DNA from 3 places in the Burkholderia sp. PvR073 genome. Region 2 is predicted to be linked to each of the others. Evidence: riboswitches for the same ligand, from Rfam matches in the RefSeq annotation. Region 2 holds a riboswitch; each other region holds the start of a gene.
The links. A riboswitch is a leader RNA that binds a small molecule or an ion and turns the genes downstream of it on or off. The one in region 2 is predicted to bind cobalamin.
Positions count from the first base shown of each region.

Region 1 (2,195 bases), on a different contig from region 2:
TGATGATCGAGCTCGCGGTTCGCAAAGCCCGCGTTGTCATAGGACAGGTCGGAGCGGTGATACAGCGCGAACGTCGAGATCGACCAGTTATCGCGCGCGTAGCCGAGGCGCGCATCGAGATCCTGCGCGTGATACGGATTGCGGCCGTCCTCGTGGTACGGCAACACGGGCCGCGTCGCGTCGATGCCGGCGGTATTGTACGAGTGCAGGCCGAGCGAGTAGGTGAGCCCGCCGAGCGCGGCCAGCGGCCCGGTCGACGGCACGGTGCCCGACGTGCGCAGCTGCGTGTCGAAGGTCTTATTCGAGCCGCCGCCGAACGACACGGTCGTCCGGTTGGGCTGGCCGGCGGCGCGGCGCGTGAACAGCTGCACGACGCCGCCCATCGCGTTCGCGCCGAACGATGCGGCGGCCGGCCCCGAAATCACTTCGACGCGCTCGAACGCTTCGGTCGGCAGGTCGGCCCACGGCGCGATGCCGGTGGTCGGCGAGCCGATCCGGATCCCGTCGATGAACACCGCGACCTGGCTGGCCGACGAGCCGCGGATGCTGACCGACGCGGACGAGCCGGGGCCGCCGGTCTGCGAGACGGTCACGCCCGGCAGCATCGCGAGCGCCTGCGTGATGCTCGGCTCGCTCGGCGACAGCCGGTCGAGATCGGCGCGCGTGAGCACCTGCGTCGTCGCATAGCGCTGGTCGAACGATTCGGGCAGGTGCCGCGTGTCGGTCACGGCGATGGTCGGCAGTTCGGTGCCGTCCGCGGGCTGGCGCGGCTGCATGAGCGCCGTGTCGCCGGCAGCGTGGGCGATCGGGGAGAGCAGCGCAGTGGCGGCGGACGTGGCGAGAAGGTGGCGGAGGTTCATGAGGCGGCGAGCGTGAGCGTGTTGCGGGTACGGCGTGCGCGCGCAAAGACGCCGCGCATGACGGCGGCGCAGCGGCGCGACGCTTCCGGCGTGGAAGCGGATGCGGAAAGGTTGGACATCTGAAGGGTCCTGAGGTCGGGCCGTCCATGCAACGGGGCGACCGCCAAAGGCGGTGCTGGCGCATCGGGACACCCCGCCCGGTGCGGCTGCTTGGACCTCGGGTCGATGGCAGGTCTCCTGGCTCGCGGGTCGTCATTCGCGCCGGCCTTCCCGGTTTCCCAGTGGCGTGTGGTGGCGCGGATTCGCCGCTTACAGTTGCGGGGGCAGCCGCAGATTCGAGGCGTTGCCTCTCCTGCGTTCCCTTTTGATCCCGTTCCCGGGAACCATCAGCGCGCAAGCGTAATGGCGAGCGCTCCGGCGCGTCAATCGCCGGCGGCCGAGGGGATGCGAAAAAACGTCAGTGTTCGCCGAATGCTTTCGAAGTCCTTTCTTTTTGGCGCAATCGAACCGCATTCACGTCTGATGAAACGAAACGTCGGCGGCGCTGCAATCGCGCCGGAACCGGCTCGGCGCGATGCCAGTCCATCGCACGAACGCCCGCCGGAACGCTTCCTCGCCGCTGAACCCGAGATGCGCGGCGATCCGCGCGACTGGCCAGTCGGACTCGCGCAGGCAGCGCCGCGCGACGTCGGCGAGACACTGCTCGCGCAACGCGTGGTAGCTGCTGCCCTCAGTAGCCAGCCGCCGCCGCAACGTCGCTTCGCTCACGCCGAGCCACGTCGCCAGCGCCGTAAGTGGTGGCAACGCCTGTTCGTGCGCGAGCGCCGCGTCGAGAAAGCCGCGCACCTGCTGCGCCCATGACACGACGGCCGGCGCCGCATCGATCAGACCAAACGGAAAATCCACGAGAAACGCGGCGAGTTCGCCCGGCTGCCGGATCACGCGGGCGTCGAGCCGCGCGGCGTCGAACGCGAAGCCGTAGGTTTTACGGCCAACGTCGACCGGCGCGTTGAACAGCCCGAGCAGCGGCATCGCATCGTCGCGGCGCGGATGGCCGAGCCACACTTCGTCCGGCCGCAGCGGCTGCCCGATCAGCCAGCCGAACAGCTGCAGATAGCAGAACAGCCCGGTCAGGTCGACGAGACACGCGGCCGAGCTGCGCGTGCGACGCAGCGAATCCATCCGGAACGTCGCGCGTGAGTCGCGCACCGTAAGGGACAGCGCGCCGGCACGCGGCGTCAGCATCTCGCAGAATTCGGCTGCGCAGCGGATCGCGTCGGCGAGCGTCGCGCAACTGAGCAGGCAGCGGCACATCAGGTCGACTTCCTGCTTGCG
Region 1 covers NZ_JBSRXO010000002.1:926,077-928,271, forward strand. Annotated here, with positions in the region: gene ACVK00_RS11355 (TonB-dependent receptor domain-containing protein) at 1-860, opposite strand, end outside; cobalamin riboswitch at 1,071-1,263, opposite strand; gene ACVK00_RS11360 (helix-turn-helix transcriptional regulator) at 1,374-2,195, opposite strand, start outside.
Region 1: another riboswitch for cobalamin. It lies ahead of ACVK00_RS11355 (TonB-dependent receptor domain-containing protein); the one in region 2 lies ahead of cobG (precorrin-3B synthase).

Region 2 (2,195 bases):
GGCGTGAGCGCGCGGCGCGGCGCATCGGGGCCGGCCCGGCAGTCGAGCGCGATCAGGTTGAGCGCGGCGGTTTCGGCGATGGGCCAGTCTTGCGCGAGGCCGTCGAGACGCCGCTCGAGCGGGCCGCCGAGATGCTCGAACACGCTGATGCGGGTCGGGCCGAAGCCGCGCGCCGTGAGTTCGGCGGCGACCGTGGCCGGCGTGCGGCCGTCGGCGCTCAGCACGAACAGGCGCCGGCCCGGCAGCAGGTGGCGCACCAGCGTCGCGAGTGGCCGGCCGACGAGCGACACCGCGCCGACGTCCTGCAGCGCCCAGCCGAGCCGTGCGGCCGCCAGCGACAGCGACGACGGGGCGGGCAGCACGCGCCATTCGTCAGGGGAGAGCTCGCGCGCGAGCGTGGCGCCGACGCCGAACAGCATCGGGTCGCCGCTTGCCAGCACGCAGACGGGCGCATCGCGCCGCGCGAGCAGGCCCGACACGTCGAACGGCGACGGCCATGGCTCGCGCGCGGCCCGCAGCCGCGCGGGCAGCATGTCGAGGTGCCGCTTCGCGCCGACGATCCGCGTGGCGTCGAGCAGCGCGCGCCGCGCGCTGCGTCCGAGCCCCGCGTAACCGTCGTCGCCGATGCCCACTACCGTCAGCCACGCCGTCATGCACCCTTCCCCATCGTCCGATTCCATCGAGTCGCCGCACGCCGGCCGTGAAGACGCCGGTGCGGCCGTCCGCGTTGCGAAAGTCGGCATGGTACCGTGTTCCACCGCACGTTTCATCTGCGGGACTGCCCGCGCCGGGCCGCGTTTCGCTTCGGTCATGGCGCCCGCTCGACGGTCGCGAAGCGCCGGTGAAATCGGGTATCCTACGGCCGTTCGTTCGCCGGTGCCCTTCGGGGCCGAAGAGGGAACACAGGGCGCGCATCGCGCCGCTGTGGCTGCCCCCGCAACTGTAGACAGCGAGCCGATCTCCCCCCTCATGCCACTGGTTTCACCGGGAAGGCCGGGAGCCGGCGCCGACCTGTCAGCCAGGAGACCTGCCGGCCTGAAAGTGCGTGCGTGCCAGTCGGCGTCGGGCGGGGTGTACCGATGCGTTGGCCGCGGCGCCACACTGCCCCGGTATCCCGTTGAGTTCCGCCCCCGTTTCGATTCCTGCGTTGCCCGTCGTGCGCCCGTCGGCGTGCCCGGGGCTCGTGCGCGTCGTCGCGGCCGCCGACGGCGGGCTGTGCCGGATCAAGCTGCCGGGCGGGCGGCTCGACGCGCGGCAGGCGCGTGCGATCGCTGCCGCGGCGCGCAGCTACGGCTCCGGTGCGATCGACGCGACCAATCGCGCGAATCTCCAGCTGCGCGGCATTCGCGACGGCGCGGGCGATCCGCTGGCCGGTGCATTGCTCGACGCGGGCCTCGGCCCGCGCACGAGCGCAGCCGCAGCCGCCGATGCCACCGATGCCACCGATGCCACCGACGACAGGGCCGCGCTCGCCGCGAGCGACGACGTCCGCAACCTGATGCTCAGCCCGCTCGCCGGGCTCGATCCCGCCGCGCTGCTCGACAGCCGCGCACTCGCGCTGCCGTTGCTCGACATGCTGACCCACGAGCCGCGCCGCGGCGAACTGTCGCCGAAATTCTCGATCCAGCTCGACGGCGGCGAATCGGTCGCGGCGCTCGATCATCCGCACGACATCTGGCTTGCCGCGCGGCGTCGCGGCGACGGCGCGCTGCGCATCGCCGCGGGCCTGGCCGGCTGTCCGCCGGTCTCGTCCGACGATTCGCCCGCTTCGTTCGACGTGGCGCCCGACCAGGCCGTTGCGCTGGTGCGCGCGTTGCTGCTCGCCTTCCTCGATCTTGCGCCGGCCGACGTCACGCGGATGCGCGCGTTGCTCGCGACCGGCGGCGAACGCGCGTTGCGCGAGCGCGCGCGGCACTACGCCCCCTTCCCGCTCGAGACCGATCCCGCATTGGCCGGCTGGCGGCGCATGCGCGCGGATGCCACGCTGCGTTTCGGCGCGCGACCGTCGCTCGACGCGGCGCGCTGGAGCGTCGGCGCGCAATTCGTGCTCGGCCGGCTCGACGCGACGCAACTGGAACGGCTCGCGGCACTTGCCGAGGCCGAAGGCGACGCCACGCTGTCGATGACGCCGTGGCAAGGCGTGTTCGTGCATGGCGTGCGGCGCGAACGCGCGCCGGCCGTGCTCGATGCGCTCG
Region 2 covers NZ_JBSRXO010000013.1:146,080-148,274, reverse strand. Annotated here, with positions in the region: gene cbiE (precorrin-6y C5,15-methyltransferase (decarboxylating) subunit CbiE) at 1-653, opposite strand, end outside; cobalamin riboswitch at 858-1,049, shown strand; gene cobG (precorrin-3B synthase) at 1,157-2,195, shown strand, end outside.

Region 3 (2,195 bases), on a different contig from region 2:
GGTCGAGACCGACCGGCTCGACATCTACAACCAGTTCCTGACGCCGGCCGGCATCGTGCCGCGGCGCCACAAGTCGATCGAGACGACCGACATCATGCTGCAGATGGTGGCGAGCGGGCGCGGCGTGGCCGCGCTGCCGAGATGGCTTGCCGACGAATACGCGGACCGGATGCCGGTCGTGCCGGTCAAGCTCGGGACAAAGGGCATCGCGAAACAGATCTTCCTCGGCATCCGCGAGGCGGATGCGTCGATCGACTATCTGGCCGCATTCGTCGCGCTGGCGCGCGAATCGACGTGGAGCGCGCCGCGCATGCTGCGCTAGGCGCGCCCCGATGCCATGCGCGTCAGGCGGCGCGCATGCCGGTGCGTTCGCCGCGTTCGACCCATGCGCCGAACAGCAGGCCGATCGTCGTCCACATGATCGCCTGCATGCCGATCGCGGCGACGCGGAACTTCCACAGCACCGCGGCCGGGAATTCGGCCGGCACTTCATCGATCGACGGCAGCCCGATCTGCACGGCCGCGATGATCGCGACGAACGTGAGGCCCCCGACGATCGATGCGTTCCACGGGCCGAGCTTCGCCAGCAGATGACGACGCACGCTGACCGAGAACACCATCGTCGCGATCGAGATCGCGATCATCAGGAAGAACAGGCCCGTGCGATAGCCGATCGTGTCGTGGTCGCCGACCGCCGGCGGATTGGCCGGGTACTTGATGTTCGGCACGATCACGAGCGCGACGAACGCCGCCGCCGCGAGCCATGCCGCGAGCGGCCGCGCCGGGAGGCGGCTGCCTCGCCCGTATGCAAACGCGAAGACCAGCGAGAACAGCCCGCCGAATGCCGCGCCGTAGGTCACGACGCCCGTCAGCAGGCCGACGCCGGCCTGCGTGTGGCGGCTGACCAGTTCGGGCTCCGGCGCTTCGCCGTTGGCCGCTTCGGTTTTTTCTTCGAAGGAGATTGCCTGATCGACTTGCGGTTCGCCGACGATTCTGGCGAAACCGAACGTGAGGAGGCCTGCGGCGATGCCTGCGAGCATCCCGCGCATGAGCAGCTTTCCGACCATCGTGTACTCCGCGTCAGTGGCAGGGAAAGCCGAGCAGATGGCGGCCGTCGTGGACGAACTCGTGCACGTACATGCCCGGCACGAGCGACGTCGCCCCCTGTTCCGCACCGACGAAATAGAGCGCGAGTAACAGGATCAGGCCGACGAAGATGGCCCACGGCAACAGTTCGCGGACGGGAATGGGCGCCGGCACGACGACCGGCTTCAGCACTGCTTCGCTCATGGATGCACCTCAGGGGAATCGCGCCCCGACAAAAGTTGGATGGAATACGAAGGCAGGTCTGGCTTCCGGGATTGAAGATCCGCGGTTACAGTGGCGCGACCGCGCCGGGCTTGCACCGGCTTCCGCCCTTCGTATCGGGCGAATTGTACGCGCGAACGTTCGCGTGTTGAAGGCCCGCGCACCACGGGCGCGGCCGTTCCGAACCCTCCGGCCATCGACATGACCCAACCTGCCTTGCTGCGCCTGATCGCGCATGCGCCGACCCGCGCGATGCGCGCCGGCGCGTTTCCCGCCGACGATCCGCTCGATGCACCCGGGCTCGCCGAGGCTGCCGCGCTGCGCGGGCGGTTCGCCGGCGCACCCGGCGCGATCGTGCTGTGCAGCCCCGCACGTTGTGCGCAGCAGACCGCCGACGCGCTCGGACTGCGCGCGGGCATCGACGATTCGCTGCGCGATGTCGACTACGGCCACTGGCACGGCAAGCGGCTGCACGACCTCGCGCGCGACCTGCCGGACGAACTTGGCGCCTGGATCGACGATCCGGCCGCGTCGCCGCACGGCGGTGAATCGTTCGAAGACGTCGCGCGCCGCGTCGGCGCATGGTTGAACGCACTGCCACGTCGTCGCGATATCGTCGCGATCACGCATGCGGCGATCGTTCGTGCGGCCATCGCGCACGTGCGCCGGATGGACGCGAAGGCGGCGACCCGCATCGACGTCGCGCCGCTGTCGTGCACGGTATTCGCCGCGTCGGGAGAGGGCTGGACGTCGATCACGGACGACGTTCGACGCGATGCCGATGCCGATGCGTAAGCCCGCCTGCTCACTATATGGAGAATGACGACGCCATTTTCTTACATGTCTGTAAGACAATGGTTCGTCCTCCCGACTGTCATCAAACTGAC
Region 3 covers NZ_JBSRXO010000016.1:1,876-4,070, reverse strand. Annotated here, with positions in the region: gene ACVK00_RS31205 (LysR family transcriptional regulator) at 1-322, shown strand, start outside; gene ACVK00_RS31200 (CbtA family protein) at 345-1,067, opposite strand; gene ACVK00_RS31195 (CbtB domain-containing protein) at 1,081-1,290, opposite strand; cobalamin riboswitch at 1,325-1,466, opposite strand; gene ACVK00_RS31190 (histidine phosphatase family protein) at 1,510-2,103, shown strand.
Region 3: another riboswitch for cobalamin. It lies ahead of ACVK00_RS31195 (CbtB domain-containing protein); the one in region 2 lies ahead of cobG (precorrin-3B synthase).